One region of the Paenibacillus chartarius genome, then DNA from elsewhere that is predicted to be linked to it. Evidence: riboswitches for the same ligand, from Rfam matches in the RefSeq annotation. Region 1 holds a riboswitch; each other region holds the start of a gene.
The links. Region 1 has a riboswitch for cyclic di-GMP ahead of ACFFK0_RS05060 (OmpL47-type beta-barrel domain-containing protein). Riboswitches for the same ligand answer to the same signal wherever they lie in the genome.
Positions count from the first base shown of each region.

Region 2: linked by a shared signal. The riboswitch ahead of ACFFK0_RS19455 (methyl-accepting chemotaxis protein) and the one ahead of ACFFK0_RS05060 (OmpL47-type beta-barrel domain-containing protein) in region 1 are both predicted to bind cyclic di-GMP.
Region 3: linked by a shared signal. The riboswitch ahead of ACFFK0_RS16395 (hypothetical protein) and the one ahead of ACFFK0_RS05060 (OmpL47-type beta-barrel domain-containing protein) in region 1 are both predicted to bind cyclic di-GMP.

Region 1 is NZ_JBHLWN010000022.1:150,417-161,237, reverse strand. Features, by position in the region: gene ACFFK0_RS05060 (OmpL47-type beta-barrel domain-containing protein) at 1-4,799, opposite strand, end outside; cyclic di-GMP riboswitch class I at 4,886-4,981, opposite strand; gene ACFFK0_RS05055 (UDP-glucose--hexose-1-phosphate uridylyltransferase) at 5,214-6,800, opposite strand; gene galE (UDP-glucose 4-epimerase GalE) at 6,845-7,837, opposite strand; gene ACFFK0_RS05045 (galactokinase) at 8,149-9,330, opposite strand; gene ACFFK0_RS05040 (AraC family transcriptional regulator) at 9,751-10,662, shown strand.
Region 2 is NZ_JBHLWN010000076.1:59,648-70,468, forward strand. Features, by position in the region: gene ACFFK0_RS19435 (response regulator transcription factor) at 1-403, opposite strand, end outside; partial or broken gene ACFFK0_RS19440 (DJ-1/PfpI family protein) at 636-1,292, shown strand; gene ACFFK0_RS19445 (DUF2306 domain-containing protein) at 1,403-2,032, shown strand; gene ACFFK0_RS19450 (hypothetical protein) at 2,107-2,349, shown strand; cyclic di-GMP riboswitch class I at 2,808-2,892, shown strand; gene ACFFK0_RS19455 (methyl-accepting chemotaxis protein) at 3,048-4,793, shown strand; gene ACFFK0_RS19460 (amino acid adenylation domain-containing protein) at 4,823-7,885, shown strand; gene ACFFK0_RS19465 (ABC transporter ATP-binding protein) at 7,973-8,857, opposite strand; gene ACFFK0_RS19470 (tellurite resistance TerB family protein) at 9,347-9,754, opposite strand; gene ACFFK0_RS19475 (Gfo/Idh/MocA family protein) at 9,888-10,821, opposite strand, start outside.
Region 3 is NZ_JBHLWN010000067.1:111,443-122,263, forward strand. Features, by position in the region: gene ACFFK0_RS16380 (S-layer homology domain-containing protein) at 1-590, opposite strand, end outside; gene ACFFK0_RS16385 (HupE/UreJ family protein) at 607-1,812, opposite strand; gene ACFFK0_RS16390 (methyl-accepting chemotaxis protein) at 2,090-3,382, opposite strand; gene ACFFK0_RS16395 (hypothetical protein) at 3,386-4,240, opposite strand; cyclic di-GMP riboswitch class I at 4,333-4,420, opposite strand; gene ACFFK0_RS16400 (SRPBCC family protein) at 4,625-5,125, shown strand; gene ACFFK0_RS16405 (DoxX family protein) at 5,122-5,496, shown strand; gene ACFFK0_RS16410 (sugar-binding protein) at 5,610-6,596, shown strand; gene ACFFK0_RS16415 (sensor histidine kinase) at 6,593-8,044, shown strand; gene ACFFK0_RS16420 (AraC family transcriptional regulator) at 8,019-9,377, shown strand; gene ACFFK0_RS16425 (sugar porter family MFS transporter) at 9,596-10,821, shown strand, end outside.

The DNA of each region.
Region 1 (10,821 bases):
GCCGCTTCCGCGTTGCCTGCTGCGTCTACCGAGTAGAACGACACCTTGCTCACGCCTTCTTGGCTCAGCTTCACCGTAGTACCTTCTACGTACTCTCCGCCATTAACCGAGTAGTATGTCTTCGCTACGCCGCTTCCGCTGTCCTCTGCCGTTAAGCTTACCGTTACTTCATCCTTCGACCAGCCTGCCGGTGCACTTGCCGTTGTGACCGGCGGGGTACGGTCGATGCTGACATCGATGAACTGCGCCGCTTCCGCGTTGCCTGCTGCGTCTACCGAGTAGAACGACACCTTGCTCACGCCTTCTTGGCTCAGCTTCACCGTAGTACCTTCTACGTACTCTCCGCCATTAACCGAGTAGTATGTCTTCGCTACGCCGCTTCCGCTATCCTCTGCCGTCAAGCTTACCGTCACTTCTTCCTTCGACCAGCCTGTCGGTGCGCTAGCCGTTGTGACCGGTGCGGTGCGGTCGATGCTGACATCGATGGACTGCGCCGCTTCCGCGTTGCCTGCTGCGTCTACCGAGTAGAACGACACCTTGCTCACGCCTTCTTGGCTCAGCTTCACCGTAGTACCTTCTACGTACTCTCCGTCATTAACCGAGTAGTATGTCTTCGCTACGCCGCTTCCGCTATCCTCTGCCGTCAAGCTTACCGTCACTTCTTCCTTCGACCAGCCTACCGGTGCGCTTGCCGTTGTGACCGGTGCGGTACGGTCGATTTTCACATCGATCGTAGTTGGCGTCTCTTGGTTTCCGACCTTATCTACCGAGTAGTAGGAAACCTTTGTAATGCCTTCCTGAGAAACGGTAAACGAATTCCCTGGAACATAAGCACTGCCGTTTAAGGAATAGTACGTTTGTACAACACCAGTTTCATTGTCCGTAGCGGACAGTGTCACGACTACATCTTGATTCGACCAACTTGCCGGTGCATTCGCCTTCGTTACTGGCGCCTCCGTATCAACGATTAACTTCGCCAATACGATATTCGATGCTGCCGATTCGCCGAAGGAGTTACTATACGACGTTACGTAATACTGATGATCTGCATAAGACAAATTCGAAATGGTGTAAGACAAGTTATTAATATTTCTAGCGATTTCCACCGGTTGTCCGTTTACCAGTTCATAGATATTGTACCCGTTCGCATAAGTAACGAAGTTCCAATAAATCCGAGCGCTTGTCGAACTGGTTAGCGTTAATGTCGCCTCCGGAGCTTGCATGGTCGGATATACGATCGTTTCCGCATATACCGGCGAAGGTGCGGACTCGCCGAATCGATTGCTATAAATCGTCATCTCATACGAATGCGTTTCTTCCGACAAGTTATACACTTTCGACGTTAACGCCGTTCCTTTGTAAACCAGCTGACGGTTACCCGCGGTGACTTCATAGACGCGATATTCGTTTGCCCATGCAGCCGACTGCCAAGTAAACGTAATGTTATTCGCGTTAAAGACCGTACCCTTAAGCTGAGGTGCTTGCAGTACCGGCCATTTCAACAAGAAGTCGATTTTTCCCGCTACAGGTGACTCTCCAAATCGAGAACTGAACGAATTTACTTCGTATGTGTAATCTCCCTGCGGCATGTTCGGGAAAGACGCCGATGTGCTCGTTACCGTTGCCTTGAGCACCCGCAGGCCGTCAACGACCTGATATACTTTATACGCTGTTGCATATGTTACGGCACTCCACCGGATCGTAAAATCGTTGCCGTTCGCGATACTTTGCGTCAGGTTGCCCGGGGCTTGCATAATTGGATATACAACCGCAAAGGCGATTTGCGCACCTTCAGGAGATTCTCCAAATCTGGTGCTGACCGAGCGAACTTCATACAAATAATCACCGGCCGGCATATTGGTGAAAGCCGCCGCAAGCGTACTGACTGTCCTCTTCAACGAACGTTCCCCGTCGATAACTTGGTAGACGTTATAAGAGGTAGCATAAGTTGTAGCCTCCCACTTCAGAGTTAAGTCGTTACCATTCGCAACACTGAAGGTCAAATTACCTGGAGCTTGCATGACCGGGAGAACAACAGCATATGCAATTTGAGCACCCTCGGGCGATTCTCCAAACCTCATACTAAGCGATCGGACTTCATACTTGTAATCGCCGGCAGGCATATTGACGAAGCTAGCTGATGTGGTAGTTACCGTCTTCTTTAATGTCCTTTGATCTCCACTAATCTCATAAACATTATATGAAGCGGCATAGGTTACGGCATCCCACTTCAGAGTTATATCATTGCCGTTCGTTACAGTGTACACCAGGTTATTCGGAGCTTCCATCGTGTGCTCCGCAACGTTCACTTCTATAGGACTTCCGTTCGGAGACTCTCCAAACCGGTTACTGACGGCATACACAACATAATTATAAGTACCAGCCTGCATTTTGGCATATGTAGTCGATGTTCCGGTAACGGTGCTTACAAGCACTTTATTTCCGTCTACCACCCGATATACTTTATATGACGATGCATACAGCGCAGCATTCCACTTCAGCGTTACGTCATTGCCGTTGGAGATCGTGTAGGTAAGATTCGCCGGCGACTGTACAACCGGATATACCATATCCAAACTCAGCTGACTTTTCGTCTTTGACTCACCAAATCGATTTCTGAAAGAGCGAATCTCGTACACGTGTTTTCCAGCTGTTACATCAGTTATTGTCGTCGTAACCGCTGGAACTGTAACCGTCGCCTTTAATATAGTCTGTCCATCCAACACTTCGTACACTTTATAGCCGTTCACATTCGCAACTGCAGCCCAACTGACTACCACATCGTTGCCATTCTGCACTTTGTATGTGACGTTGCTTGGAGGGGAAATTTCCGGCCAAACAACCGTGAACGAAATCTTCGCACCTTCCGGTGATTCCCCAAGCAGCGTCGAATATGAATGCACGACATATTCATAGTTACCTTCAGGCAAATATGTGTAGGAAACTGATAACCCGGATACCGTACTTTTCAGCACACGCTCACCGTCTATGATTTGATACACTTTATAGCCGGTGGCATTCGCTGAAGCCGTCCATTTAAGGGTATAGTCATTAATATACTCAACGGTATACGTCGGATTCCCCGGCGCCTGCATCGTCTCTCCATTCATTGTGACTTCAACGCGTGTTCCTGCCGCCGACTCGCCGAATCGGCTGGAGAAGGTGTTGATTTCGTACGTATATGTTCCCGGTGCAACACCCGTGTAAGTAACTGTCGGCGTTGTCACCGTACTTTTCAAAACCTTTTGCCCATTATCGATGATATAAACTTTGTAGCTGGTCGCGTAGGTCACAGCATCCCAGTTCAATGCAAAACTCGTCGCGCTCTTCACGGTTTGTGTTACATTCGCCGGCGGCACCATGACCGGGTGTACCAGCGAAACGGAAATCGAACTGCCTTCTGCGGATTCGCCGAATCGCGTGGAGTAGGAGTACACCTTGTATGTGTATTCACCCGCAGGCTGATTCGCATAAGTGATTGTCCTGCCCGTTATAGTGTTTTTCAGCGTCTCTTGTCCGTTGGCAACCAAGTATATTTTGTAATTGGTTGCGTTCGCCGCCGCATCCCACGTAAGCACAATGTCATTGCCGTTCACAATATTGTAAGCTACATTCAGCGGCGCTTCCATGACGACATCACTGACAGTTACGTTAACCTGAGTACCGCCATTCGACTCGCCGAATCGGTCGCTATAAGCGCGCACTTCATACGTATAATCACCAGCAGGCATCTTGGCATAAGTCGCCGTCAGTCCCGTTACAGTGCTTTTCAACACTGGCTGACCATCGACGATCTGATAAATTTTATAAGCTGTTGCGTTCGCGGAAGCTGTCCAGGAAAGGACAACATCGTTTAGATTTTGCAGTTTGAAAGTTACGCTTGCCGGCGGCGCCATCGTGACGGTCCCGACCGTAATCGAGGCTTGGCTGCCGTCTGCAGATTCACCGAAACGGTCGCTGTTCGAATGAACTTCATATACATAATCGCCGGCAGGCAAATTGGTATACTTAACGCTCGTAGCCGTTATCGTGCTCTTCAGCACTTTCTCGCCTTCGGTGACCTGATAAATTTTATAATTCGTCGCAAACGGCACGGCACTCCAGCTCAGAGTAACATCCACCAAGTTGGACAATGCAGCTTTGAAGCCGGCAGGAGCCGTCATCGTCGGGCGTGCTACCGCCACCTTCAAAGGTGCGGTTTCTGGGGAAACACCATATTTGGAATGCGATGCAGAAACCGTGTATGTATAATTGCCGTCAGGTGCGTTCGGAATCGTATAAGTACGTGCCGCCCCCGAATAGAGCAGCGTATTCGACCCGTCCGAACCTACTTGGTATAGGTTATATGTTTGGGCATATTGCACAGCTCCCCAACTTAACACAATATCGTTCCCATTCTGAATCGCATAAGTAAACGATGCAGGAGCCGCTAATTCAGGGTATGTGACCGTAACCGTGACCGGCGCTCCCGGTCCGGACTCCGAGCCTGAGCTAAGCGTGGAAACCACATAGCTGTAGGAACCTTCAGACAGACCGCTTAAACTGAAGGACGTTGTTGCTGTAGTCCCCACCAGGTCCATGGATCCATAAACAATACTGTAAACATTGTAGCCGGTGGCACTGTAAACCGGACTCCAAGTCAATTTAATGTCACTTGGTGTAACATTCTGAGCCGCGACGTTACTTGGAGGCAGCAGCGTTCCGCTATCAGCCGCCGCATTTGCCGTGATAGCCGGAAGCAGCAGCTGAAGAGTAAGCAGCAATGCAAGCCATCCTGCCCATTGTTTTCGTTGTCTCATCCTAAATAATCCCCCTACAACAAATTGTGACAAAAACAAAAAAATGAACCCAACAAGGGTCCATAGGCATAAAGACTATGATTCCTTGTGGCAACCGGCTGCCATCCGAACGGAAAAACCCGCTCGGGTCAGGCCCTTTGGCTTTGCGTCCCGCAGTTTCCTGCGGTTTGCCTTTGTCACTTGGCTGATATGATTATCCCAATCATATTCCGAATAGCCTATGTTTGTTAATAGGCCTATAGAACTATGTGATCGAGAATAACTATTGTTATGTGAATCTATAGAAGGTCTTAAGGTGTGTATAGAAATCCACCAATTAGGGAATTTGAGATACGTGGTATCCGGGCAAAAAATAAACACCCGCGGAAGCCGCCTTTTTGAAGGCACTTCCGCAGGTGCTGATCAAAATCTATTCTATCCCTTCAACCCAAGCGTCTCCGCAAACCGCAGGAACGCCGCTTGCCCTTGCACGTCGCGCTTATACACGCCCGCATGCTCCAGCACCTGCAGGAACTTGGCGCCGACCTCCTGCTGCAGAAGCGCCGCTGCCGCGTCTGCGCTAAGCCCCGTACCGTGCTCGCTCACCAGCGCATCAATCCAAGCGGCATGCTTATGCAGCGGATGGCCCGCATCCGCCAGAGCGCCCGCCTCCAGAGGCGCCGCTCCGGTCAGCACGCCGGCAATCGCCTCGAGCTCCCCCTTCAGGCGCCCCGGCAGCACGGCCAATCCCATGACCTCGATCAAGCCGATGTTTTCCTTCTTGATGTGGTGCAGCTCCCGGTGCGGATGGAAAATCCCGTCCGGATGCTCCGCACTCGTCCGGTTGTTGCGCAGCACAAGATCGAGCTCAAACTCGCCGCTCGGATTAATGCGCGCAATCGGCGTCACCGTATTATGCGGTACCTGCCCGGCACCTGCTCCGCCTTCACCGCCGGACCCGGCCTCGCTGAACGCCAGTACGTCGACCGAAGGATCGCTGTAGCCCTTCCACGTATTCAGGACCTCGATCGCCAGCTTTAACAATTGCTCCTTGTTATAGCTCGACAGCCGCAGCACCGACATCGGCCATTTCACGATGCCCGCCTTCACCGCAGGATACTTTTCGGAGCGAAGCAGCACCTCTACCGGCGCCTTCGCCATCGGGAACGCATGCCTCCCGCCCTGGAAATGGTCGTGGTCGAGAATCGACCCGCCGACAATCGGCAAATCCGCATTCGATCCGATAAAATAGTGCGGGAACTGCTCCACGAAATCCAGCAGCCGGTAGAACGTCTCCGCCGATATTTTCATCGGGGAATGATGCTGATAAAACACAATGCAGTGCTCGTTGTAGTACACGTAAGGCGAATATTGCAGATACCACGTATCGCCGTCGAGCTGAAGCGGGACGACGCGGTGATTTTGCCGTGCCGGATGGTTCAGCCGTCCTGCATAGCCGACGTTCTCGAGACACAGCAGGCATTTCGGGTAATGGCTCGACTTCAGCGTCTTGAGCAGCGCGATTTCCTTCGGGTCCTTTTCCGGCCTGGACAGGTTGACCGTGATCTCCAGCTGGCCGTAATCCGTTGCCGTCAGCCAGTACTGGTTGCGCTGCAAGCGGTCCATCATGATGTAATGGGAGTTGATCGACATCCCGTAAAACGCCTCCGTCGCCGACTCCACGCCAACCGACTTCGCCGTCGCCCAAAACCGGTTCGCCACCTCGGATTGACGCGGCATGAGCAGCCCCATAATCCGCGCATCGAGCAGGTCGCGGTACGTCAGCGTATCCTCCGGCAGCAGCTTCGTTCCGACCGCCGCATCGAGCAGTTCGTTCAGCGCTTCAACCGGGCTGTCCAGCTGTTCCTCCGGCACCTCGCCCGCATACGGCTCCGCCAGCTCGAACAGGTCGAGCAGTGCGTTCCGCACCGGAACCGTGTCCAGCAACTCCAACAGCCCCCGCTGCACGCCAAACTGCAGCAGCCGCTCGATCGCAAGTCCCGCCCTCAGCTCTCTATCCATACGTAATGTCCTCCAATCCTTTCTGCAAGCCATGTCGGCCTAGTCTAGGTCCGGTCGTTGTATCCTTTCGGATTGTGTTTATGCCAAGCCCATGCACTCTCGATGATCTGCTCCAGCGATGTGCGCGACGGCTTCCAGCCGAGCTCCACGCGGGCCCGCTCCGAGGAAGCGACCAGCACCGCCGGATCGCCGGCGCGGCGCGGCTCCATAACCGCGGGAATCGCATGCCCCGTCACTTTGCGCGCTGCGTCGATGACCTGCTTGACCGAATACCCCGTCCCGTTGCCCAGGTTGAAAATATCGCTGTCCCCGCCGTGACGCAGCTTCTCCACCGCCAGCACATGCGCGTCGGCGAGATCGCTGACATGGATGTAATCGCGGATACAGGTGCCGTCTTCCGTCGGATAGTCGTCGCCGAACACCGAGATATGCGCCCGCTGACCGAGCGGAACCTGCAGAATGAGCGGCACAAGATGCGTTTCCGGCAGATGGTCTTCGCCGATCTTGCCGCTCTCATGCGCGCCGGCTGCATTGAAGTAGCGCAGCGACACGTATTTGATGCCGTGGGCCGTGTCGAACCAGCGCATCATTTTCTCCATGGCCAGCTTCGTCTCGCCGTATGCATTCGTCGGCAGCGTGCGGTCGCTTTCGAGGATCGGCACGTTTTCCGGCTCCCCGTAGGTTGCGGCGGTCGAAGAGAAGACGATGCGCTTTACGCCGTATTGGTTCATTTTCTCCAGCAGGCATAAGGTACCGTATACGTTATTGTGGTAGTACTTGGCCGGATTCGTCATGCTCTCGCCAACCAGCGAATTCGCCGCAAAATGAATGATCGCATCGATCTCGTTCTCGCGGAACACCGTATCCATAAACTCCCCGTCGCGCAAATCGCCGACATACAGCTTGCCGCCCAGCACCGCAGCCTTGTGGCCTTGATACAGATTGTCGACGACAACGACCTCCTCGCCTCTTGCCAGCAGCTCCGCCACCGTATGCGAGCCGATATAGCCCGCTCCCCCTGTTACCATAATCGCCATGATCGTGCATCCCCTCTCCGTAGGATTCTTCCGTACTCCATTGACTTACTGCGTTCTTATTCGCAATCCGATTGCCTCGCGGTTGAAATGAATCGTTGTGCTACGGATTGCAGCCTGCTTGCTCGAAGCGCCGCTGCTTACTCGTGTTCCTTGTTTGGCGTGCACATACGCACCAGTCTCTCGTATCGCTTTATTCTTGCTCATGTATGCTTGCTCGAATCACGGTGTCCTGGCCGTTGCCCCTATGGCTTCGTACCGCTGTGCTGCTTGCCCGCTGTCGAGCCTCCGTCAGGCCCCACCCCGCTCAAGCCCTACTTCACTTCAACTGCGCCGTCCCCGATATCGCACACGTAAAAATCCGCCGTCAGTCCGGTGCGTTCCTTGTAGTTCGCGCCTACCTGCTGCTTGAACAGCTCGACGCTGTCCTCATGTACAAGCGATACCGTACAGCCGCCGAAACCTGCACCCGTCATCCGGGAGCCGATCGTTCCCGGAATGCGGAGCGCTTCCTCGACCATCGTGTCAAGCTCGACACCCGTCACTTCGTACAGATCGCGCAGCGAGTTGTGCGAGCCGATCATCAGTTGGCCGAAAGCCTCGAGGTTATCCTGCTTCAGCACCTCGACCGCCCGCTTCACGCGGTCAATCTCTTCCACGACGTGGCGTGCCCGCTTGCGGACCGTGTCGCTGACGATGCGGTGCGCTTCCGCTTCGAACTGCTCCAGCGTCAGCTGCCCGAGCAGCGTCAGACCCGGGAACGCAGCCTGGAGCTCGGCGACCGCTTGATCGCACTCGCTGCGGCGTTCGTTGTACTTGGAGTCGACGAGGCCACGGCGCTTGTTCGTGTTGCCGATGACGATTTTATAAGCGCCCGTGTTGAACGGTACATGCTCATATTCCAGCGTGTCGCACATGAGCAGAATCGCGTGATCCTTCTTGCCCATCGCTACCGCGAATTGATCCATAATACCGGAATTGACGCCGACGAACTTGTTCTCCACTTGCTGCGACAGCAGGGCGATCTGCACGCGTTCCTCGGCAGCCGTTACATCGCGGCCTTCCGCCGTCAGCAAGCCGAACGCCGTAACCACCTCGATGGAAGCCGAGGAAGAAAGGCCCGCGCCGTTCGGAATTTCGCCGTGGTACAGCACATCGTAGCCGCCGATATCGTGGCCCTTCTGCTGCAGGAAGTAGATGACGCCCTTCGGGTAATTCATCCAGTCATCCGCTTCGTCGTATGCCAGACCTTTTATGGAAATTTGTTTCTTCATCTCAAAGTTTGTGGAAGCCAGCGACACTTGATCGTCAGCCCGCTTGCGCAGCAGCATGGTCGTGCCGAACGTCAGCGCGCCCGGGAACACGTAACCCCCGTTGTAGTCCGTATGCTCGCCGATCAGATTGACCCGACCGGGCGCGTGGAACACCCTGATGCCCTCTTCCGTTCCCCCATGAATCTCTATAAAACGCTTCTTCAACAGCTGCACATCCGCCATTACCGCTAGCACCGCCTTAGCTCGAATTTGGTTTCGTCGCGCGGGTAAGTCCGCTTCTTTAGCTTCAGTATAGCGTACCTGCCGGCCGCCTGCCATGGAAGCATGTTAGCTCAACATGGAATTTTGTGATTTTCTATTGGGTTGAGGCATGGAAAATGATACACTGTTGCTGTCATGGAATGCAGTACGGAATTAAGGTGCAGTCGCGGCTCCGGCTTGTGGTTACGGTACATCTCCGAACCGGACACGCCGATTCGGACGCCACGGAACGTCATTGCGCTTAAGATGCCCGTATCCCGCCAGTTGGCTCGCTTGAGGAATGTCGATGCGCTGTTGAAATTCGAGCCGTTCGAGTCCATTTCGAAAAATAAGATATCCACGTTCCGCTAGACCATTTCCACCGAAAGAGGAGGAACCCGTATGGTATCGTCACATCCCGCAACGGACATCGTCTCCACGCCGACCGGACCCGGGCGCCCGGAGAGTTATTTCGTCGTGTCGAACCCCGAGCCCGAAGAGGTGAGCGGCGTAACGGTGCTGTTCGCCGGCCACAGCCAAACGAAGCCCGGCCACCAGCTCGGCCCCAAAGTCGTCGACCACTACTTGCTTCACCATGTGCTAGCCGGTCAGGGTGAGTTTTCATCCGGGGGCAACGTCCATCGGCTTTCCGCCGGAGACAGCTTCCTGATTTCGCCCGGCGAGCTCGTCCGTTACGCTTCCGAACCGGCCGATCCCTGGATGTACCGCTGGGTCGCCTTCCGGGGGGACGGCAGCGCCCCGCTTCTTGCGGCAGCCGGTTTCACATCCGGCGCACCCGTTATACGAGCCGGGACGAGCCTGCGGCCCGGTCGCCATATCCGTGCGATCGAGCAAGCGTTTCGTTCCCGATCGCTGAGCGCGTCGCTGCAAGCCTCCGGCCATCTCCAGCTGCTGTTCGCCGCTTACCGTGACGCCCGCTCCGCCGAAGAAGCGGGGGGCGGCGGCCCGGCGACCCCGCCCCAGATTGAAGCGACAGTACGTCAAGCGATTCAATACTTGTCCACGCAATACGCCGAGCCTATCTCTATTGAGCTCATGGCCGAGACGCTGGGCTACAACCGGGCATACTTATCCAAGCTGTTTAAGCGGGAAACCGGCCTAACGCCCGTCACCTTCCTGCTCCGGCTCCGTTTGGACAAAGCCCGCCGCATGCTGCGCGAGCGCCACGACCTGACCACGGCGCAGATCGCCGCCTCGGTCGGCTTCCAGGACCCGCTGTATTTCTCCAAGCAGTTTCACCGCCAGTACGGAGAGTCGCCGACCGAATATCGCAGTGCGGTGAAGAAGTTTTGAGCAGGCAAGCCAGATCGTACATGAGCAGGGCTGCGGCTCCTCGATAGGCGGGGCTCTTGTTGCCGGCGTTAAAATTGCCGCCCAGCCGAAGACGATCGCAAATTTCCGACTTCCTCTATGCACTATACTCGACCTCTATCTACCCTAACAGCCGCACAC
Region 2 (10,821 bases), on a different contig from region 1:
AGTCCAGCAGCTTCCGGTTCGCTCCCCGCTTAGCGCCGGATCGGCGCAGCACAGCCTTCACTCTTGCTATGATTTCACCGGGCGAAGCATTTTTGACGATATAGTCGTCTCCGCCTAAGGTCAATCCCCGAATTTTGTCCACATCGTCACTGCGGGCGCTTAAGAACAAGATCGGCACATCGCTCTCCGCCCGAATCGTCCGGCACAGCTCGAAGCCGTTGATCCCCGGCATCATGATATCCAGTACGATGCAGTGAATCGGGCTCTCGCGGAACAACGTCAGCGCCTGTCCCGCTCCATCCGCCGTCTTGACCTGAAAGCCCTCGTACTCCAAAAAATCCCGCAGCAATTCGACTATACTTTCGTCGTCATCCACAACCAAAACCGTCAATCGATCGTTCACGATGCTCCTCCCCGCAGCCAGCCTGCCGTATATTCCGTTTGATTGCCCCATCCGGTGAACAACTACAAGTAAGTTTACCATGTTTTCCTTTCATGAACCCGTTCGATCGGAGCTTCGTGACGGTTTGTTGATACATTTGTGACAGTTTGGCGCATGTCATCGTGATGTTCATCTCGTAAGATGATAGGGAGCCTCAGGAAACGGCTGTTGCAGAATGGAGGAGCTAATGGATATGCATGTTCAAATCGTACTGTTTGACGGCTTTGATTTATTGGATGCTCTGGCCCCTTACGAGGTGTTCAGCGCTGCTCAAATGCTCACGGGAGACACGCTGCGCGTTCAGCTCGTCACCGCTGAAGGAGCAAGGGCCGTGCCGAGCGGCGGCAATGGACTGCGTATGGAAGCAAGCGGCAAGCTGGATCCGGAACGCCGTGGTATTATTATCGTTCCGGGCGCATCCGGTCCTGTCGACGACGACGGCCCCGATTCGATCCCGGCTGTATTGGCCCGGGCCATGTCCACAACGTTAACCGATCGTATGAAAATGGCCCTGCACCGGGAAGGCGTCACGGTAGCGGCGGTATGCGGCGGTTCGCTGCTGCTGGCGATGGGCGGCTTGCTGGCCGGGAGACCGGCTGTCACCCATCACTTTGGCATGGAGCTGCTCGAAGCGACCGGAGCCGTTCCCGTTCCCGCACGTATCGTCGATGACGGCAATCTGATCACAAGCGGAGGCGTTACTTCGGGACTCGATGCTGCGATTTACTTGGTTGAACGGGAGCTTGGACCGCGTATTGCCCATGAAGTCGAGCAATGGTTTGAATTTGAACGGAGGGGGACGGTTTGGCGAAGCTGCGGTCTAGCGCCTTCCGGTTCTAAGAAAAAGTCGGCTGCCGTCCGGGGGGAGCAAGGCGCTGCTTCGATCCCTAGCCCTCAGCCGTCATCCCAATTAACGGGCACTCGAAGCATGGAGCCTGAGCGGTGAAAGGAAGGGAACTTATGGGAAAGGGCCGAATCGCATATAAGCTCGTCGCTTGCGCCAGCATCATGCTCATCCTCTATACTTTGGCGAACATCCTCTTCATCGATCCCGAGTTCAAAGAGTTTCTCCGTCACAAAACCGGCTTGAGGCGCCCGCTTCCCCTCCCGGCCTGGTTCAATGTCGTCTACGTTCATGTCGCATTCGCTTGTATCGCAATGGCGGCGGGAGTACTCAATTTTTCCAAACGCCTCTTGCACCGATATCGCCAATTTCACCGCATCAACGGTTACGTTTACATGGCTTCCGTCATCGTTGTCGTGCTGTCGTCCGGATACTTGGCGCCTTATGCCACCGGCGGGAGGATCAGCAGCGTCGGATTCAATGTGCTCAACATCGTCTGGCTCCTTATCACCGCTAAGGCTTTTATCGAAATCAAAAATAAGCGGATCACCTCGCATAAGCACTGGATGATACGCAGCTATGCGTTCTGTTTTACCAACGTTTGCATTCATCTGCTGACTGCGGTTTATGTCGGAGGGTTTGGCTTGAATTATCCGGTCAGCTATACGCTCGGCTTATACAGTGCGATCGCGCTGCTGCTGGCGGTTCCTCAGCTGCTGATCCGGTTCGGACGGACTCAACTGTGAGCAGAAGCAGCCCAAATATTTCGGTATGAAGGTGTGATGCTGAGGGTACGCTAACTCTAAAACGGAGGTATAATATGGAATTGCATAGAGCTGGCGAGCCTCATCCTTTGTACGATGAGATTATGGGGTTGAAAGATGCGAAGATGCGGAACGTTGCCATTAAAGCTGTCAATGGAGTGATTGTCGTATCCTACATTGACGATAAATGGATCGTTACTTTAAACGACCGCTTCCAGCTGGAGAGCACTGATATTAGCGAAATCCTTGACCATGTCGACAAGCTGCACCACGATCGAACGGATGTATACATTCGTTGAGTCGGGGCAATCCTCACTAGCTGCATGACTCGCGCTTACAAGAGGCTGCCGATTCCGGCAGCCTCTTCAGCGTCGATCTCCAGATCTCTCGATGCTTTCGGCGGGCAAACGATACGATGATTCCGTATCGTCAGACGAAACATAAATAATCTGACATTCTTGGGACTGCAGAAATAACCTCACGCTTTCTGAGACAGCAAATTCACTAGCGTATCCAAGGACTTTAGGCACATTCCACATTACGACATGATTTTCCTTCTTTCTACATCTTCCCCTTTCATTTTCCATACATTTCACATAAAATATATTCAAACAATTTTATTTTTATTGTTAGTTTCAACAATTCGATGCGCTCCGCATCCCCATCCTTCACGATTTTTTAACAAATATTACAGGCTCAGGATGTTTACATGAACAATCTGATTATTTATAATAGTCATTAAATGTCAGAAAAGAATAGCTGTAAATGGCAAACTTGTCGAAAGATAAGGGCGCAAAGTTATGGGCCTAAGGCTACAAAGCTATGGCCGCCAGACCGCCAGTTTGAGATAGATAGCCTATCCCGAACATCTTTGGGGTAGGCTTCTTTTCGTCACTTCCGGCATGCAGGGTGCAAATTTTGCTCAAATATGGATTATTTTGTCGCATCGCAACGTTTATACATTCATTACAAATACATCGTAAGGAGTGCAGTCAACTTGAAGACCAAAAACTATTTCGGCAAAAATCTATTATTTTCGATGCTGAATCTTCTCATCATCGGGGTGGTGCTCATTTCCGTCAGCGCCTACAACCAAAACCAAATTTTAACGGATTCACTCAGAAAACAAACCCATAATATGACCTCCGCATGGGCCCAAGCTATTACCTATAAAGATGTTGAGGGTGCTCTTAGCGACAAACGCTGGGAAGCAAGCGAGCAGCAAAGGTTAACCAAGCTGTTTGACAGCTACACGGCTTTCAATGCAAACGTAGCTCAAGCCTACATATTCGGCGTCGAACTGCAGGATGGAAATAAAACTTCGCTGATCGCGTTCCCGAGTCACGTTATTCAAGCATTCAGTGAAGCGAACCTGAAGATTGGGGACATGTACGAGCAGCCGAAAGAAATCGTCAACGGTTTGAAGAGCATGCTGAAAACCAAATCCGAGACCTTTACTTCCTTCTATAACGACGATTACGGTACTTGGGTGAGCGTACTTTATCCTATTATCGACAATAACGGAAATGTTGCGGCTTACTTTGCAGTAGATGTTGACGCCAAAATGATTCCCGAAGCCCAACATTCGTTCCTCCGGAGCTCGATTATCCTGCTTTTCATCTCCCTGATCCTTTGCGGCGGTGCGCAATACGTCGTGGCAAGAAGAACGCTTATGCCTCTGAACCATTTGATGCGGGGGATCGAGCAAGTATCCAACGGAAAATTCAACTTCACCTTGGAGGAAAAAGGCAGCTTCGGCGAATTGAATCAAAAGTTCAATACAATGCTTTCGAATATTCGCGAAATACTATCGAGTATTAAGCAAACCGCCACAAGCGTAGCCGACGCTTCCAACGAGCTGTTCGGCATCACCGAAAACAACCGACACAGCATTGAGACGATTACAACGGAAATCAAGGATATGAACGCACATGTCGACCAGCAAAAAAATTCTACGGAAGAATGCAGCCGATCGATCGTGGAGATCGCCGCATCTTTGCAAGTCATCGCTCAGAACGCAAGCCAAGTGGCCTACGCATCTCAAGATATGAAACACCTTTCCGAAGAAGGCAACACAGCCGCACAAACGATTTCGGATCAAATGGGACGCATTAATGCCAATTCGCACACGACCGCAGGCACAATCAAGCTGCTTGAATCGAAATCCGAACAAATCGGCAACATTCTCAATTTAATTAAAGACATCACGGCCCAAACCAACCTGCTTGCCCTGAACGCCAGCATTGAAGCCGCTCGAGCGGGAGAACACGGCAGAGGCTTTGCGGTAGTGGCCGATGAGGTACGCAAGCTCGCCGACCAATCGAAGCAATCGACAAGTCAGATTGAAGCGCTAATTGCCGACATTCAATCGGAAACCTACAACGCCGTTTCGTTCGTGACGCAAGGTACGAAAGAAACCGAGAAAGGCCTGGTCATCGCTAATAATACAGGGGAATCCTTCAATAATATTCTTGAAGCATCGCAAGTCGTTTCCAATCAAATTTTGGATATTTCCTCCGCTACGCAGCAGATGTCCGCAAGCACGGAGCAGGTCACTTCCATGATGGAGGAGCTGGCGAGCATCTCCAGGAAAACGGCGAACAGCACTAGCAAGATTATGGATTCGGTTCTCACCCAGGAATCTTCCTTACATAGCATTTCAAGCTTTGCGAGCAAGCTCTCCAGCGTTGCGGAAGAATTAAACTATATGGTCGGCAAGTTTGAGACCGAGATGAAATCATAGAGAGTACTTAGACATAGGAGAGAGAAGCCATGCTTAACGTCATCGAAAAAAATCCATCCATCTACAGCCTTATCAACAATACGGACGAAGCTTACCCGGGAGCAGAGACGATCTCCTCCCTGTTTCGGCGGGCAGCCTCGACGTATGCAAGGAAAGCGGCACTTTCTTACGGTGACACAGAAATCAGTTATGCGGATTTGTACGACAAAAGCTCTCAGGTCGCGAACGCTTTGGCCGATGCCGGCTGCAGCCAAGGCGATTTTATCGGAATTTATATGGAGCGCAGTCCCGAAACCGTCATCTCCATTCTTGGGGTGCTGCGTCTGGGCGGCGTCTATGTCCCCATTGACCCCGAGCATCCCATTGAGCGAAATAAATATATCGTCGGTAATGCCAGCTGCAAACAACTGATCATTAAGGAAAAATACACGGAGAGTGCCGCAGATTTGTGCATTGCCTTAGGAGTCGACACCCCCATTTCGATAGAGAAATGTTTTGCTGCGGGGGAAACCAGCTTTGAGGATCCGGCCATTTCCCCGGATGATTTGGCTTACGTGATTTACACTTCCGGTTCCACCGGTAATCCGAAAGGCACGCTGATCGCGCATCGGGGAGTGGTCAATCTTTGGAATACGTTCACCAAAAAGCTGGGGATTACGAGCGAGGACGTACTTACGCAGTTTTCAACCTTCAGTTTTGATGCTTCGATTTTGGATACGTTTAACTGCCTGCTGAACGGTGCAGAGCTAGTCATTTTGACCAAGGAAGAGCAATTGACGCCTGAACTATTTTTGTCGCTTCTTGAAAGGAAAAAAGTCACTCACATTGGATGTATTCCCACTTCAGTATTTAATCGTCTATCCGAAGCGACTACTCCGGCCCCTAAAGCCGTATGGCGGACGGTTAAAAATATTATCGTCGGCGGAGAGGCGCTGCTGTCCGAGCACGTGCGCAAGTTCCAAGACAAATATGGAACGGACACCGTCATATTTAACGCTTATGGGCCAACAGAGTGCACTGTCGTTACAACGACCTTCAAAATATCGGATTATTGGAGCAGCAATTCGGTAACCGTCCCGATCGGCACTCCGATCGGCAACTATAAAATTTACGTGGTTAAGGCTGACGGCACTCTTGCCGGGGTCGGCGAAGAAGGAGAGCTTTACATCGAAACGTTCGCCCTCGCGAAAGGGTACTTAAAGCTTGCCGATAAAACGAACGAAGTTTTCGTGAATAACCCGTTTAGCGGCGATCCCGGCTCCAAGGTTTATAAATCGGGCGATATCGTCAAAATTTTACCGGACGGCAATATCGAGTTTCAGTACCGCAAAGACGGACAATTAAAGCTGCGCGGATTCCGCATTGAGATCGGCGAAATCGAGAATGCTCTGTCCAAACATCCGGCCGTTCTCGATGCAGCCGTCGTCGCTATCCAGGAAAACAATACGGTCAAGCATCTTTCTTGCTTTTACTCCGAGAAAACCCGGGTATCCAGCGCCGAGCTGCGCGAACATTTGAAATCGTACGTACCGTATTATATGATTCCAAGCTATTTTTACCGTTTGAAGGAAATACCGCTTTCTCCGACCGGTAAAGTAGACAGAAAAAAACTGCATGCGATGGATAACGTCGATCTTGCGGAGACGGATATTCCTTATGAAGAGCCGATCGGCGAGCTCGAGCTTGTCATTGCTTCCGTTTGGTCCGAAGTATTAGGGATCGCACAAGTCAGCCGCAACGTGAGCTTCTTCGAGATCGGCGGGGACTCTCTGGCCGTGATGACGGTGTTATCGCATTTAAAGCTGGACTACCTCAACTTGCGGATGAACGATTTGTACGAACATCGAACAGTGAAAGATTTAGCCGCATATATATCGACGTTATCCGGCGATTCCGCCGAGGATGAACATCTGCCGATCGCCGAGTACTTGCCGCTGAAGGAGCTGCCGGTGCTTCCCAAGGTGGAGATCGACAGCCAAGACGCTTTAGGCTCGGACATCTTGTTAACAGGGGCAACCGGATATTTGGGCTCACATCTGATTTATGAGCTGTTGACAACGACGGAAGCCAATCTCCACCTTCTGGTTCGGCCCAAACTTGGCAGCAACGGAATCTCCCGGGTATGGGACACGTTGGACTCGTATTTCGGACAAAACTTTTTTGCCAAGTATACGAACCGGATTTTCGTATTGGAGGGAGATTTGGTACATGCCGATCTAGGCTTGTCTCCGGAAGACCGGAGGTTCGTTTCCAGCCGAATCACCTCCATTATTCACGCTGGAGCGGATGTCAGACATTTTGGCAGTACGGACGAATTCCAAGCTACCAACGTGCTTGGCACGAAAAATTTGTTGAAATTGATCTATGATAAACCTTCCGTTCCGTTCCATTTTATTTCTACAATCGGAATTCCGGAGGATATGGCTGCGGCAGGAAATTGGGAGACGGCTTCGCAAAGCGTTGAAGACTTTTATGGATTGCAGTTAGACAATGTCTATACGAATAGTAAACTTCTTGCGGAGAAAGCTGTCGCTGAGGCGATCATGGCGGGGCTTCCTTGCTCCATCTATCGGGCGGGCAATTTGTCTTGCCACAGTCGGAACGGCCGCTTTCAGAAAAATATTCATGAAAACTTCTTCTACCGCATGATCAAGGCCTTCCTGCTGTTAGGTAAGGCGCCTGCCGTCAACGCATATGTGGATATTTCCCCCATAGATTTCGCCAGCACGTTCATGGTTTCCTTAATGAAACAGCGTACGCTGGGTGCAATCTACCACATCTGCAATCCGGTTCAAGAACGTTACGAAGCATTTATTGAATCGCTCAAAGAACAAGGGTATACAATTGATCTTTTACCGAGTAAAGAGTTCGAAAAGTGGATATTAACGGAAGGCATGAACGTGAGTAAAGAAGGAGTACAACTAGCGATTCCTTTGCTTGAAGGAGACGGGGTTAGAACTTCGCCGTATCGGTATTGCTGCGAAGATTCGCTTCACAAAGCCGGTTCCGGCATCCTCCTGCCCGGCATGAAGGAGATCGTAGCCAAATTGATCGGGCATGCCATCGATCGGGGGTATTTTCCGAAGCCGTAAGGCTATGAAATATCGGTATTCATTGGAACTCAGTATGATCGCACGAAATACCCGCTGGATCAGCTCCGGCGGGTATTTGCATTCCGGTTACTTTCCGGCAGCCGCCAATTCCGCTTCGTTACTCGTGGACGACGGCGGAGAACTCTTCGGAAGACTGGACAATATCGCCCCGCCAGCAGGCTTCACCTCACCGGCCAACTCGTATGGCAGACAGAGCGGAAGTCCCGTCCGCGGGTCGGGAATGACATCCGCTTCGATGCCGAACACTTCCCGCAGCACCTCTGTAGTCATCACATCGCCCGGCTTCCCCTCACTCACGACCTTGCCTTTTTTAATAACCACCATATGGTGCGCATATCGGGTCGCATGATTCAGATCGTGAACGACCATAACGATAGTACGGCCCTCTTCCGCGTTCAACCGCTGCAGCAGCTTCAGAACTTCAAGCTGATGCGCCATGTCCAGGAAAGTGGTCGGCTCGTCAAGGAACAAAATATCCGTTTGCTGGGCGAGTGCCATGGCGATCCATGCCCGCTGCCGCTGTCCGCCGGACAACTGATCGACCGGTCTGTCGTAAAAATCGGCCATCCCCGTCACTTCGATGGACCACCGTACAATATCGTTATCTTCTTTCGTCAGAGAACCGAAGCCCTTCTGATGCGGGAAACGGCCGTATGAAACGAGCTCGCTTACGGTCAGGCCATCGGGTGCTATCGGGTTTTGCGGTAAAATCGCCAGCTGCTTCGCCACCTCTTTGGTGGATTGCTGGTGGATGGAGTTTCCGTCAAGGAATACTCCGCCGCCTTTCGGCTTCATGATTCTCGCCATCGTCTTCAGAATCGTCGACTTCCCCGACCCATTGGCGCCTACAAGCGCCGTAATTTTGCCGGACGGAATCGATATGTTCAAATCCTCCACGATCAGGCTGTCCTCATAGGCAATATCAAGCTTTTGGGTATGCAAGCGAATCATCGTTCTACCTCCCGAAAAACTATCGACAATGATATTCGTTCTCATTAAGATCCCACTCCCGATCGCAACGATGACATATCAAGTTACCTTTCGCAGGATAACGTTAATGATTATCATTATCATTTAAATATACGCTTCTTCACACGATTTTACAAATATTATTTTTCATAGTTCCGTTTCATTCGGAGATATCGGCGGCGGAGCCTGACAAGTCTCTCTTCATTGTCAATGAAGTTCGTTCGTTGCGGCTGGTTGTCGGTAAGATAACGGATCGGATTGTCCGTAAGAGGAGTCATTCTGCAAAGCGTAGTGTGAAAGCCGCACGCCAGTCCTGACATTCTCGGCATCAATCAAGGTGTAGGGTTCATGGCGGCGGCCGTTCTCTTTTTGTTTCCGAGGCTATGTGCTGCCCGCTGCCGCTGAGGCATAATGACGGCGGTAATCGGCACTCCGTCTTTTTATCTATTGGCTGCGCTGAGAAAGGTGAAGCTAGATGCCCATAATCAGCTGCATGCCCTGAATCTGCAGCTCGCCGTGCCGCTTCACCCAGTTCAGGAACGCATCGTATTTGTCCGCTGAAATGCCCAAATGCTCCCGAATTTCGGTGACGATCTGTTTCTCGCTGTCGTTGTAGTCGCCATCCGAGAACGTCATGATCAGAATCTCCGTGAACATAATATGCCGAACCAGCTCGTTGTCGATGCCTCCGATAATGTCAGCAACGCTTCGGTCCGCATATTGCTCATGCTCCGGCTCCGGCAAGTTCATCTCGGCACGGAACGCCTTCAGGTACATTTTCTCCTTCTTGTTCACATAGCCGTCAACCTTGGTTACAAGGTTCGCCAGTTCAAGAAAGGCTGCTTTATGCTCGTCATTGTCCAATAAATGCAGAAACATGGTCGGTCTCCTTTAGGATGTTCAAGTGTTTCCCTGATTATATCAGTTTCGTCGCAGCGGCACCATTCACGGCAAGAGCGCAGATGATGCGGAACTACCCGCATGCAACGGCGCTTTTCGTTCTCCTTCCCCACTATAGTGCCCAGGGCTGAGTTGCCGTCGAATGCTCCTCTCCCGATTCAATGGCTTTCTGCATCATGATCGATAAATAATGATCCTGCAGCGCCTCTTCCAGCGCATAGCAAGACGGCCCGCCTTGCACGTAATCCGCCATTCTCATCAAACTTGTCGCAATGGCAATCTCGTCGTCCGACAGTCGGCCGGGAACGAACGGATTTTCATACACCCATTCGTCGTTAGCCGTAATCCCGCGGTGATAGTACCCTTCCAGGTTGCCGTTATGTCCGGTATCGCCTCTACGAAACTCCCCGTTGATCGGCGTCCGGAAATCCCGCAAATATCGGAACGTTTCGTCCGTCACCTCTCCGTGGCTGCCGCGAACGACGATGCGATTCTTTCTTATCCAGGAACGATATTGATCTGACGTAAAATCAAACAGAGCCAGCTTGTCGCCGAAGCGAAGCGTCACGATATCCTGGACCGAATCGCCGATTTCTTCGCTTTCCGAAAGCCCATATCGCCCCGGACCTTTCACAAGCTTGGACGTAAACCGCTGGCCCCGGATCACAGCGTTCTCCCAGCCGATCCCGAGCAGCTGGCGGATCAGACTGATGCCATGGTAGCCGTGAGCGGCCGACACCTGCACCTGCGAAACGTCACCTAATTTGCCCGATTTGACGAAAGCGATCCGTGCAGCATGCATCGGCTGATACAAATATTGCTCGGCAACCTGTACGCGGCCCTTCAGCTTGCGCAGCGACTCGTACAGAGCGATCATACCCGGGATGTCCGGCGCCGGCGGTGTTTCGGTCAGTACCGGGATTCCCCTGTCCGCCAGCTCCAATGTGCAACCCGGCGCGGCCTCCCATGGAACGGAAACGACTGCGAATGCCATCGGTCCGCTTGAAGCGAAAGTCTCCATGTCACGGTAAGTTGGGACCCCCCAT
Region 3 (10,821 bases), on a different contig from region 1:
GGAGCCGACTTGATCGCATGCTTCGCCATGTCGACGCCGCTCGCAGGCAGCTTGAAATGAACGCCCAAGCCCTCTGCGATTTCCGTCGCTGCATAGCCGGACTTGGCAATTTCAACACCGGCTTTACTCTTGATGACGACAGCACGGGCCGCCGTATTGGAAAACCCGTTGAAGCCCGCCACATCCGTCACCTGGCTGGCCGTCAAGCTAACGCCGTATTTCGCGTTGAAGGCCGCCAAATCGTTTTTCGGTGAAGCATTGTTATACCAAAACACCATCACCTGCTGCGGCGCCAGCATCGTGTTGTCGGCAAACGTGAACGGTACGTCCGGCGTCGTCGCCGGATTCGGATACCGGTACAGGAACGTATAATCGTTAAGACGGAGCGTCTGATTGGAATTGTTGTATACCTCGAAAAACTCGAAGCTGTCCGTTCCGACGACATCGGGGTGAATCTCCGTCACGAACAGCTCCGGCGCCGATTGGCCCGCATCCGCCGCAGCGGTAGTACCGATTGGAACAATTGCACTGAACAGCATGCACCATAATGTAACGATAGAAATCCATTTGTTGCTCGTTCGACTCCTCATGCCACATCTCCCTCTGTTAGAAAATCACTCGTTCGACTAGCCAATACAATCCCATCGCACCGATGATTCCGGATGCTGCATAGGTCCACGCCGGACGCATCGTGATGCGGCGCAGTCCGAGCAGGATCGGAATAGCAACGAGCAGCACGGCAATCTGCCCCAGCTCGACGCCAAGATTGAAGGAGAACAGCGGCAGCGCAATGCCGCCCGCCATCGTCCCGTGAAGAATTTCCGCAAACCCGAAGCCATGCACCATTCCGAATGCCGCCGTTACGCCAAGCTGGCGATTTCCTGCCGGTTCCTTGACGATCCACCGCTCAACGGCAATATAGATAATGCTCAGCGCAATGAGCGGCTCGACGAGAACGGGCGACATCGAGGCCAGATTCAGCGCAGACAGCACCAGCGTGATGCTGTGCCCGACTGTAAACGCCGTCACCAGCTTCAAGGTAGGCCACCCGATTGCGCCTGCGGCGAGCAGCAGACCGACAACGAAGAGCATATGGTCCGGTCCCGACCATATATGCTTCATGCCCATGACTGCATACTCGCGGAAGATCACGGTCCATGGAGCGTCCGCAGCAGCGGCCGGCGTCGGGCCGGACGACGCTTCGGCTGCTTGTCCGGCTCCGGCTCCGGTGCCTGAAGATGCTGCAGCGCCGCCTTTGACGCCCTCGATTTGAATAATGTTGTTGCTGCTGTTGATCACTTGGACGATCGTCTGCTCGCCGATCCGAATCGTCGCGAAGCTGCGATGATCCGCATTGGTTCCGTCGTACATGTTGTACTGCACCATGTAGCGCTGTACAGGGACACTGAAAGCGTAGCGAATGTCCAGCTCGATCATCGTCATCTTCGCCTTCTCGGCGTGCATCGCAGCAGCCAGCTCTCCGTCGGCCACCTTCCCGTTCCCGGTCACGACCAGCCGATCGTTAACCAGCTCGTTCAGCGGCTCAGCCGCTCCCTTCAGCTCTTGCTCGGACAGCTTGCCGTCTCCGTTCCTATCAATGATTGGAAGGGCTTCCAATAATTCCTTCTCCAGCAGGTAAAGTTTGTATTGCAGCGACTTCTCCCCTACCGTCAAGTCGGAATATCCCGTCGAGCTGAAATGAGCGGAGGCCGTTCCCCCGGCGGCCAGCATCATGCAAAGGATAGCCAGTACCGCAGCCGCATGCCGCAAACCGCCCAGCCTCCTCGGTCCTTGTCTTGCTATATAGGTCATCCTCCCTCGACTGCACAAAAAAAGAAGCGTATGAGCTCAAAGTCTTAAACAACCGCTATCGATCGGTTCATTAAGGGCTCCAAGTGATCTCATCGCTTCCTCGCTGTACATAAGATGTATGTGAATATCGATAATTGTAGTCGACTCATGTAAACAGATGATTAATTCAGGTTTAATAAATTGTAAATCTGACGTGAAGCCTGATGAAACCGCTCGAATTAACAAGAAAACCGCCAAGCAGCCTCTATAGAAGGCACTTGGCGGACAAATCGGCCGTTTACACCGTATACTGATGAATCACTTCGCGCAGCTCCTGCGCGACTTTGCTGAGTTCGTCGGCGGAAGCGGCAATCTCCTGCATCGAGGCGAGCTGCTGCTGAGACGACGATGATACCTGTTCGGCGTTGTCCGCGGACACCCGGGAAATGCCGACCATCTCGCTGATGGAAGCCGTAACCTGCTCCGTACCGGCGGACATTTGCTCCGCAGCCGCCGACACCTCCTGAATCTGCTCGGTGACCTGCTGAACGGCGGCAACAATTTCCTGGAAAATAGCGCCTGTCTCCTCGATGACCCGCTTGCCCAGCTCGGCCTCTTGAACACCGGTGTGCATCTTCGCGGCGGCCCCGACGGTCTTGACTTGAATATCGTTGATCAGCCCGGTAATTTGACCCGCGGCCGTCTTCGTCTGCTCGGCCAGCTTCTTCACTTCGGAAGCGACGACGGCGAAGCCCGCTCCATGCTCGCCGGCACGCGCCGCTTCGATCGATGCGTTCAGAGCGAGCAAGTTCGTCTGTACCGCGATCTCCGAAATTACGCTGCTGATCGAGCCGATCTCTTCCGAGCGGGAGCTGAGCAGCTCAATGACTGCAGCAGACTCGCCGACACTCGCATGAATTTTCGTCATTTGACCGATCGCCTGTTGAATCGAAGCATTCCCGCTGCGGGCCCGGCTCTCCGCGCCCTGGGCCGCTTCGGCGACTGTGGAAGCATTCTCGGCGATACGCTGAACGCCTTGAGCCATCTCCTCCATCGCCACCGCTGCTTCCTGCGCCCCCTGAAATTGTGCGCTTACGCCGGCAGCCATTACCCCGATCGCATCGCTGATTTGGGTGCTGGCCGCAGCCGAAGTATGGGCATTCCGCGTCAGCAGCCCGGCGGATACTGCCACTTGCTCGGACACTTGCTTGCCGGTTAATATCGTCGAACGGAACGTATCGGCCATCAAATTAAACGAGGAGGCTACGACGGCCAGCTCGTCCTTCGTCTTCAGCTCGACGCGGGATAAAAGGTTGCCTTGCGCAATTTGGGTCGCAGAAGCTTCCAGCGTGTGTACGGCGCGTTTGACCGATAAATAGAACGAGATAAACAAGTAGGTCACGGCAAGCAGCACCAGACTCACGACGGCGATCAGCAGATACATCGTCGAGTTGCCCTGGTCGATTCGGCGATGCAGAATCTCCTGAAGCAGCTCAAGCTCCGTCTCGAAATGCTTGAAGGTCTGCTCGACCGGCTTGTTCAGCGTGTCAAACACCTCTTTCGGCATCGCTTTGATCGGATTCGCCGTCACAACTTAACTGTTCACGTACTCGATCAGATGATCAAGCTCCGCCGAATTCGCCGTGTAAGCTTCCTGCAGCTTGGCACCGATATCGCTATGTACTTGAGCCGCCGTATCCAGGTCGGACTTAATCGTTTCCTGCGTCGTCTTGATCTGATCCAGAAGCGTCGTTAACGTACGGATTTCCGCCGCCGTCGGCGTCTTCGCCGCCGCGTATGCTACGGCCAGCGCTCTGGCGCGTCCCGCGCGGTCCAGCAGCAGCGGCATCTGTTTCACGGAGGCATCCATCAAATAATAGCTGCCCAGTTCTCCGTCCAGCACAAGGCCCGACGTGTTGGTAATATGCGTCATCAACGAACGCGTATCCGTAATGACCGATGCGTGCTGATCGATGCTTTCTTGGGACGTCAGCGCCGTACCTTTGGCCTTCAGGTCGCTCCATTTTTTCTTCACCGCATTCCATTTGTCGGTTGTTTGAATTTGTTTCCCAATCTCGCCGTCAAGCTTGTCGATTGCAGCTGCCGCGCTGTCGGCTTTCGCTTCAGCCTGAACGAGGGTTTCTTTCAGCGAGCTGTCCCCCAACACGACAGCACTTACCGATGCGCGTCGCGTATCGACCGCATAGTAGAAATCGTTAAGCTTCTGCACGTATTCGACACCGGTCGTTTCTTCCTGGATATGCTTTACTTCGCTCGCTCTATCGGAGTATTGCAAATAAGACAATACGATCAGCGGAATCGCGAACAGCAAGCCGATCATCAGAAACTTATTGACATATTTCAATCGATTCATAACCGCTTCACCCGGAGCGAACAGAGAGACAAGCTTGGACGTTGTGCTGCGTGCATGTGTGTGTTGTTGTGACATCCTGTAATTCCCTCCACATTTTCAACTGTTGTCCTAAAGACGACAAAGAGGACCCGAATTTTCGGGTCCCCTTCCGCGGGAGCACAGAAACATTCGGCAGCTGGCTGGCATGGGAACTTACTCCCGGAAGCCCCTCTAGCTTTGCGGCCTGCATTTTCATGCAGTGTGCCTTTGTCGTTATAGTTCCATTAACAATTTCTTAACAACATTATACCCGGAGAACTAGGTATTTGGTAGTAGTTTTTATCGAAATTGCAGTTATTATATTATTTCTTGCATGGTGAATGCTGATAATCAAATCGCTTATTATATACCTTGACAGGAATATTCCCCATAGGATATATTTGTAACAGATGAACCAATACCCGTAAGGAGGAATTCGTTATGATGCAAGGCCCGGCTATGAACAACACTTTCACCCATGTTGAAGGACGTGTATTGACAGTTCAACGCAGCTTCCCCGCTCCCCGCGAACTCGTGTACGAAGCTTGGACCGACCCGAAGCATCTGCCCCACTGGTGGGGGCCGGAAGGCTTCACTCTCACCGTTCAGGACATCGACGTAAGGCCAGGCGGCGTATGGCGCTATGTCATGCACGGCCCAGACGGAACGGACTATGATAACATCATCCGCTATATCGACGTCGACCCGCCTCAGCTGCTGCTTTACACTCACGGCGATCCTGAAGTGGAGGAACGCTTCCGCGTCACCGTCACTTTTGACGACATCGACGATAACACAGAGCTTACCATGCGCATGCAATTCATTTCCGCCTTGGAACTGGAAACCGCGGTGCGGCAATACGGGGCGATCGAAGGCGCCTCATCGACGCTCGGACGGCTGGCGATCATATTGGAGCGCATGCAGGGAGGTGTTCGGGCATGAGCAAGCTGCGGATCTGGTATTGGATTTTTACAGGCTTGACGATCTTGTTGATGGGTGTCGGAGCGATACCGAATCTTCTGTCCAACCCTGACTCCGTCGCTCTCTTCGCCTCTCTCGGCTATCCCGCCTACCTGTCGCCGTTCCTGGGCGCCGCCAAGCTGCTCGGCGTCATTGCGATCGTCGTACCCGGCTTTACGCGGGTGAAGGAATGGGCGTATGCAGGTTTGACTTTCGATTTGGCGGGGGCGTTCTTCTCGGTGCTGGCGGTTACCGGGTTGAAGCCCGACGCGCTCGTATTCATCATCGGGTTTGCCGTGATAGCCGGGTCTTATCGATATCATCATAAGCTGCTGAAAGCGCGGGCGGTTTGAACGCATCAGGCAGTCCGGGATGCGAACGCATCACGGGCTGCCTTTGCTTTGTGTCCTCGAGCCTATTTTGTATAATGAACCTGTTATATTCCGTCGTTCAAAGGAGCCATCGCATGTCGAATCGGATTTGGAGCGCCGCCGTCGTCATCCTGTTCGGGGGATTTACCATACTGCTGCTGCTGTTCTTCTTCACTACCCAGCGCATTCAAGGCTATGTGAAGCCGCTGATCACCCCCTCCAAGGAGCAGACGAACGGCAAGCAAATTGTACTGATCGCCCAAGAGCTCAACAATCCTTACTGGAAATCGATTGAGCAGGGAGCCCGCGACGCCGCGAGCCGGTTCGGCATGGAGCTTCATTATACCGGCCCGTACCGGATCAACCCGCAGGAGCAGATGAGGCTTCTGGAGAAGGCGATCGCCGCCAAAGCGGACGGGGTTCTGGTGCAAGGTCTGGGGGATGAAGGCTACCGAAGCTTAATCGATAAAGCCGTCCAAGCCGGAATTCCGGTCATCGCTGTAGATACGGACGAACCGGATAGCAGCCGACTCTCGTACGTCGGGACCGACAACATGGAAGCGGGGATGAAAATGGGTGAGCTTGTCGTAAAGACGTCGGGCGGTGCGGGAACGATCGGGGTCTTGATTGGCAGCGAGCGCGCTCCGAACCAGCAGCTTCGCCTGCAGGGCTTGCGCCGGGCTTTGGCCCAATTTCCCAACCTGACGGTCGCCCATGTGAGGTCGTCCAATATTTCGCGTCTGCAGGCGGCGGGGCAAGCGGAGGAGCTGCTTCAGCTGAAGCCGCGAATTACCGAGATGGTCGGCTTTAGCGCGCTGGATGGCCCGGGCATCAAGGAGGCCGCCGAGCGCCTCCGCCCGAACGGGCTTCATATCTATGCTTTCGACACGACGGAGGAAACGTTGAGCGGCCTCAGCGAGTGCAAAATCACCGCGGCTGTCGTGCAGCGGCCCGTCGAGATGGGCTATCGGGCGGTTACCTTGTTAAATGAGCACTACCTGGGCAATCCGGTACCGCAGCAGCTGTTCACTCCCGTATCGGTGATGAACGGCTGTTCGGCTGCGAAGGGGGCAGGCCAATGACGATCCGCACCAAGCTGCTGCTGTTTATCCCCCTGCTCGTGCTGCTGTCCAATTCGGTTTCCTTTTTCCTGTTCCAAAGCGGCCAGGGAATTCGGGAAAGCTACGACGTCATGATGAGCCGGCTGCTGTTGTACAACCAAACCGTTCATACGGTGGAAGGCACCTTGGAAACGCTGAACAGCTATCTTGTGAATCCGGACACGACTCGTCTCCGGCAAGTCGAATCGGCGCTCGCAGCCTTATCACAGCAGCAATCCAAGGTGGCCGAGCTGTACGACGGAAGCCGGCAAAGGCCGGCCCTTGTGGAATACGTCCGTATGATGGAAACGATCCGGGAGCAGGGTAACGCCTCCGTGCAGGCGTCAGGTCTCAGCCGGCAGCGGGAAGCGCTGGCGAGCTATGAGGATGCGGAACGAACCGGCGGCTTCATCCAGGAGCAGGAGCAGCACCTCGTCGATGTGGAGCTGGCCTCATACGAACCGGTGTACCAGCTTATTCAGCACGAAGCGCATCGAATGGACCGGCTGGCAGCGGCCGTATTCGTCGTCAACACGCTGCTTGGCCTTGCGCTCGCGGTGTGGATCTCGCGAAGCGTAACCGTTCCCGTCTCTCACCTGGTCGGCGTTGCCGCGCAGATCGCCAAAGGCAATTTGAACGTGGAGCCCGAATCCGGAACAAGCAAAGACGAACTGGGCATATTAGCTAGAGCGTTTCGGCATATGCTCTCCGATCTGAAGACTTTCATCGACAAAGACAAGGAGCTGCTTGAGAAGGACAAGCTGGTCAAGGAGCTGGAGCTCAAAACGCTGCAAAGCCAAATCAATCCCCACTTCCTGTTCAATTCCTTGAATGTGCTGTCCAAGCTGGCGCTTCTTGAAGGCGCGCTGAAGACAAGCGATCTGATCGTCTCGATGTCGAGGCTGTTCCGCTACAATTTAAGAAAACTGGATAAGCCGGTCACCTTGCGCGACGAGCTGAACCATGTCCAGACGTACATCGCCATCCAGCAGACTCGATTCGTCGACCAGGTTCATGTCGAGATCAGCGCGGATGAGTCTGCGCTCGGCCTCCCGATGCCCGCTCTTACTTTACAGCCTTTGGTCGAGAATGCCTATGTGCACGGTATCTCCGGGATGGAAAGAGATGCGCACATTCGTCTGGATATCGCCCGCGAGCCGGAGCACGTAACGATTACGATAACGGATAACGGACAAGGCATGGACGAGGAAACCCGCCAATCGCTGCTGCGGCTGGAAGAAGTGTCGGCCAAGAAAGAGTCTTCGGGCATCGGTACTCGCAATGTTTTTAAACGAATGGAGCTCTTCTACGGATGCCCGCAGCCCGTAACGATAGAGAGTGAACCCGGAAAAGGAACGAAAATCACGATTCGGGTACCTTGGAGAAAGGAGGACTTGGGAGACTATGTTCCGATTGATGATCGCCGATGACGAGCGGTTAGAACGGGAAGGACTGGAATGGATTATTACCCATATGATGCCGGACACCTTCCGGCTGCTGCACGCCTCAAGCGGCCGGATGGCGATCGAGCTTGCCGACGAGCACCGTCCGCACATCATTATTATGGACATTCAAATGCCGGGCATTCACGGGCTGGAGGCGATCCGCGAAATCAAACAGCGGCTGCCGGAAGCGAAATTCGTGCTCGTGTCGGCATATGATGATTTTGCCTATGCCCAAGAAGCGATATCCCTGGGAGTCAAAGCGTATATTGTGAAGCCGGCGGGCCGTGAGCAAATCGTGAGCACTTTGCAGCAGCTTATCGACGAGCTGGAGCAGGAGAAGCGGAAGCGCCGCGAAGAGCTGGAGCTCCGGGACCGCCTCTCCCAGCTGTCCCCGCTCGCGGAGAACGAGCTGGCCTTCATGCTGATGACCGATCAAATCCGGGAAGCGGATCGCGATCAGCTGTCGGAATGGCTGGAATTCCCGTTGGATTACGGCTGTGCGCTCGTGGTCGCTTTTCCCGAGTCCATGGAGGCTATAGAAGCCTTGAACAAGCAAAAAATTTATGACCGCATCAAAAGCTATGCCCGCACCGGACCGCTGCCGTCCATCGTCAGCCCGTTCCTCGACCGCCACGCGGCTATCTTCGTAAGAAAGCCGTCCGGCATGAACGGCGAGCAGTGGCAAGAGGAACTTAAGCGGTACGCGGAGAAGCTGGCGGGAACGATGAAAAGACAGCTGGACAATACGGCCTTTATCGGCGTCGGCTCCAGCCATAGCGAGGCGGAAGGGCTTCGCCGCTCGTACTTTGAAGCGGTCTTTGCATCAACCTGCTACGGGCCGGACCGAACGATCTGCTACTTCGACGAGCTCAGGAACGGGACAAGCCCCCTTCCTGTGTTAACGGACCAAAGGAACGGCAGCTTCGACGACCGCGCCCGGCAAACGTATGTGATGGCCGCTCTAGAGCGAATACGGGACGAGCGGGAAAAGCAGACGGTCACCGTTCTCGACAAGGCGGTGCAATATATCAAGGAACGATATACCGAGGAGCTGTCCCTTGAGGAGGTAGCGGGCTTCGTTCATCTGCACCCCCACTATTTCAGCAAAGTGTTCAAGCAGCAGGTCGGCGAAACGTTCATCGACTATTTGACCGGACTGCGGATCGAGAAAGCGAAGCAGCTGATGAACACCTCCATGAGCCTGAAGGAAGTGTGCTTTGAAGTCGGGTATAAAGACCCCAATTATTTCAGCCGCGTCTTCAAGAAGGTAACCGGCGTCAGCCCGTCCGAATACCGGGTTCGCGAACATTCGGAATAACGTCCATGTCCTGCCGGGGACATGGACTTTTTTATTTTGGCCAAGTGAATATTGTGCTAGCTTCGGGCGCTGCAGCCCCAGAGGATGCGGGAACCTGAATGAAATGCGGCAAGATCGCACGGAAGTGAAGACGAATGTTCGGCCGTATTCGGCCGCCCGGTGCTATACTTATCAACGATTTAGAGAAAAACACGGTTTACGGAAGGAGAACGTGACGCATGGCTACCCCAATGAATAAAAGCAGCAGCGGACAGACGAACATGACATTTGTCACGCTGGTTTCCATGATCGCCGCGATTGGCGGCTTGCTGTTCGGCTTCGATACGGCTGTCGTATCCGGCGCCATCGGTTTTATGAAAACCCGGTTCGTCTTAAACGAGTTGGAGGTCGGCTGGGCCGTCTCCAGCTTGATCATCGGATGTATTGCCGGCGCGGCGTTTGCCGGGGCGGCAAGCGACCGGTTCGGAAGAAAGAAGGTGCTGCTCGCCGCGGCGGCGCTCTTCATCATCGGCTCGCTCGGTTCCGCCATTCCGGCAACCTTCAGCGGTTACATCATTGCGCGGATGATCGGCGGTATCGGTATCGGCATTACTTCAACCTTGTGTCCGCTCTATAATGCCGAGATTTCGCCGGCCCGCTACCGCGGCCGTCTCGTAGCGCTGAATCAGTTCGCAACGGTCACAGGGATTTTCCTTGTTTATTTCGTCAACTCCGGTATTGCCGGCTACGGCGACGATGCCTGGGATATCGCCTCGGCTTGGCGCTGGATGTTCGGCGTCGGCATCATTCCGGGCTTGCTGTTCCTGATCCTCCTTCTCCTCGTTCCGGAGAGCCCGAGATGGCTCATTAAGAAAGGCCGCGCCGCAGAAGCACTGCCGATTCTGGTGAAGATTCACGGCGAAGAGCTGGCCCGGCAAGAAGTATTGGACATCAAGGAATCGTTCAACCAGGACGGCGGGTCCTTCCGTCAGCTGTTTGCTCCCCGCATGCGAATCGCGCTGCTGGTGGGGGTCGTCTTGGCGGTTCTCCAGCAAGTAACCGGAATTAATGCGGTCATGTATTACGCTCCGGAAATTTTCAGACAGACGGGCGCCGGTACGAATGCCGCGCTGGTGCAGACGATTCTGGTAGGCTTAATCAATTTCTTGTTCACCATCCTGGCGGTATGGCTGATCGATAAGGTCGGACGGAAAGCGCTGCTTCTGGTCGGCTCTGCGGCCATGACGATCTGTCTCGCGGTCATCGGCATTGCGTTTCATTCCGGCCATACCTCGGGTCCGCTCGTATTGATCTTCATTTTGCTGTACGTCGCGGCCTTTGCGATTTCGCTCGGACCTGTCGTCTGGGTTATGCTTTCGGAAATGTTCCCGAACCGCGTCCGCGCCAAAGCGACGGCAATCGCTTCGACGGCTCTATGGGTAGCCGATTACCTCGTCTCCCAGTC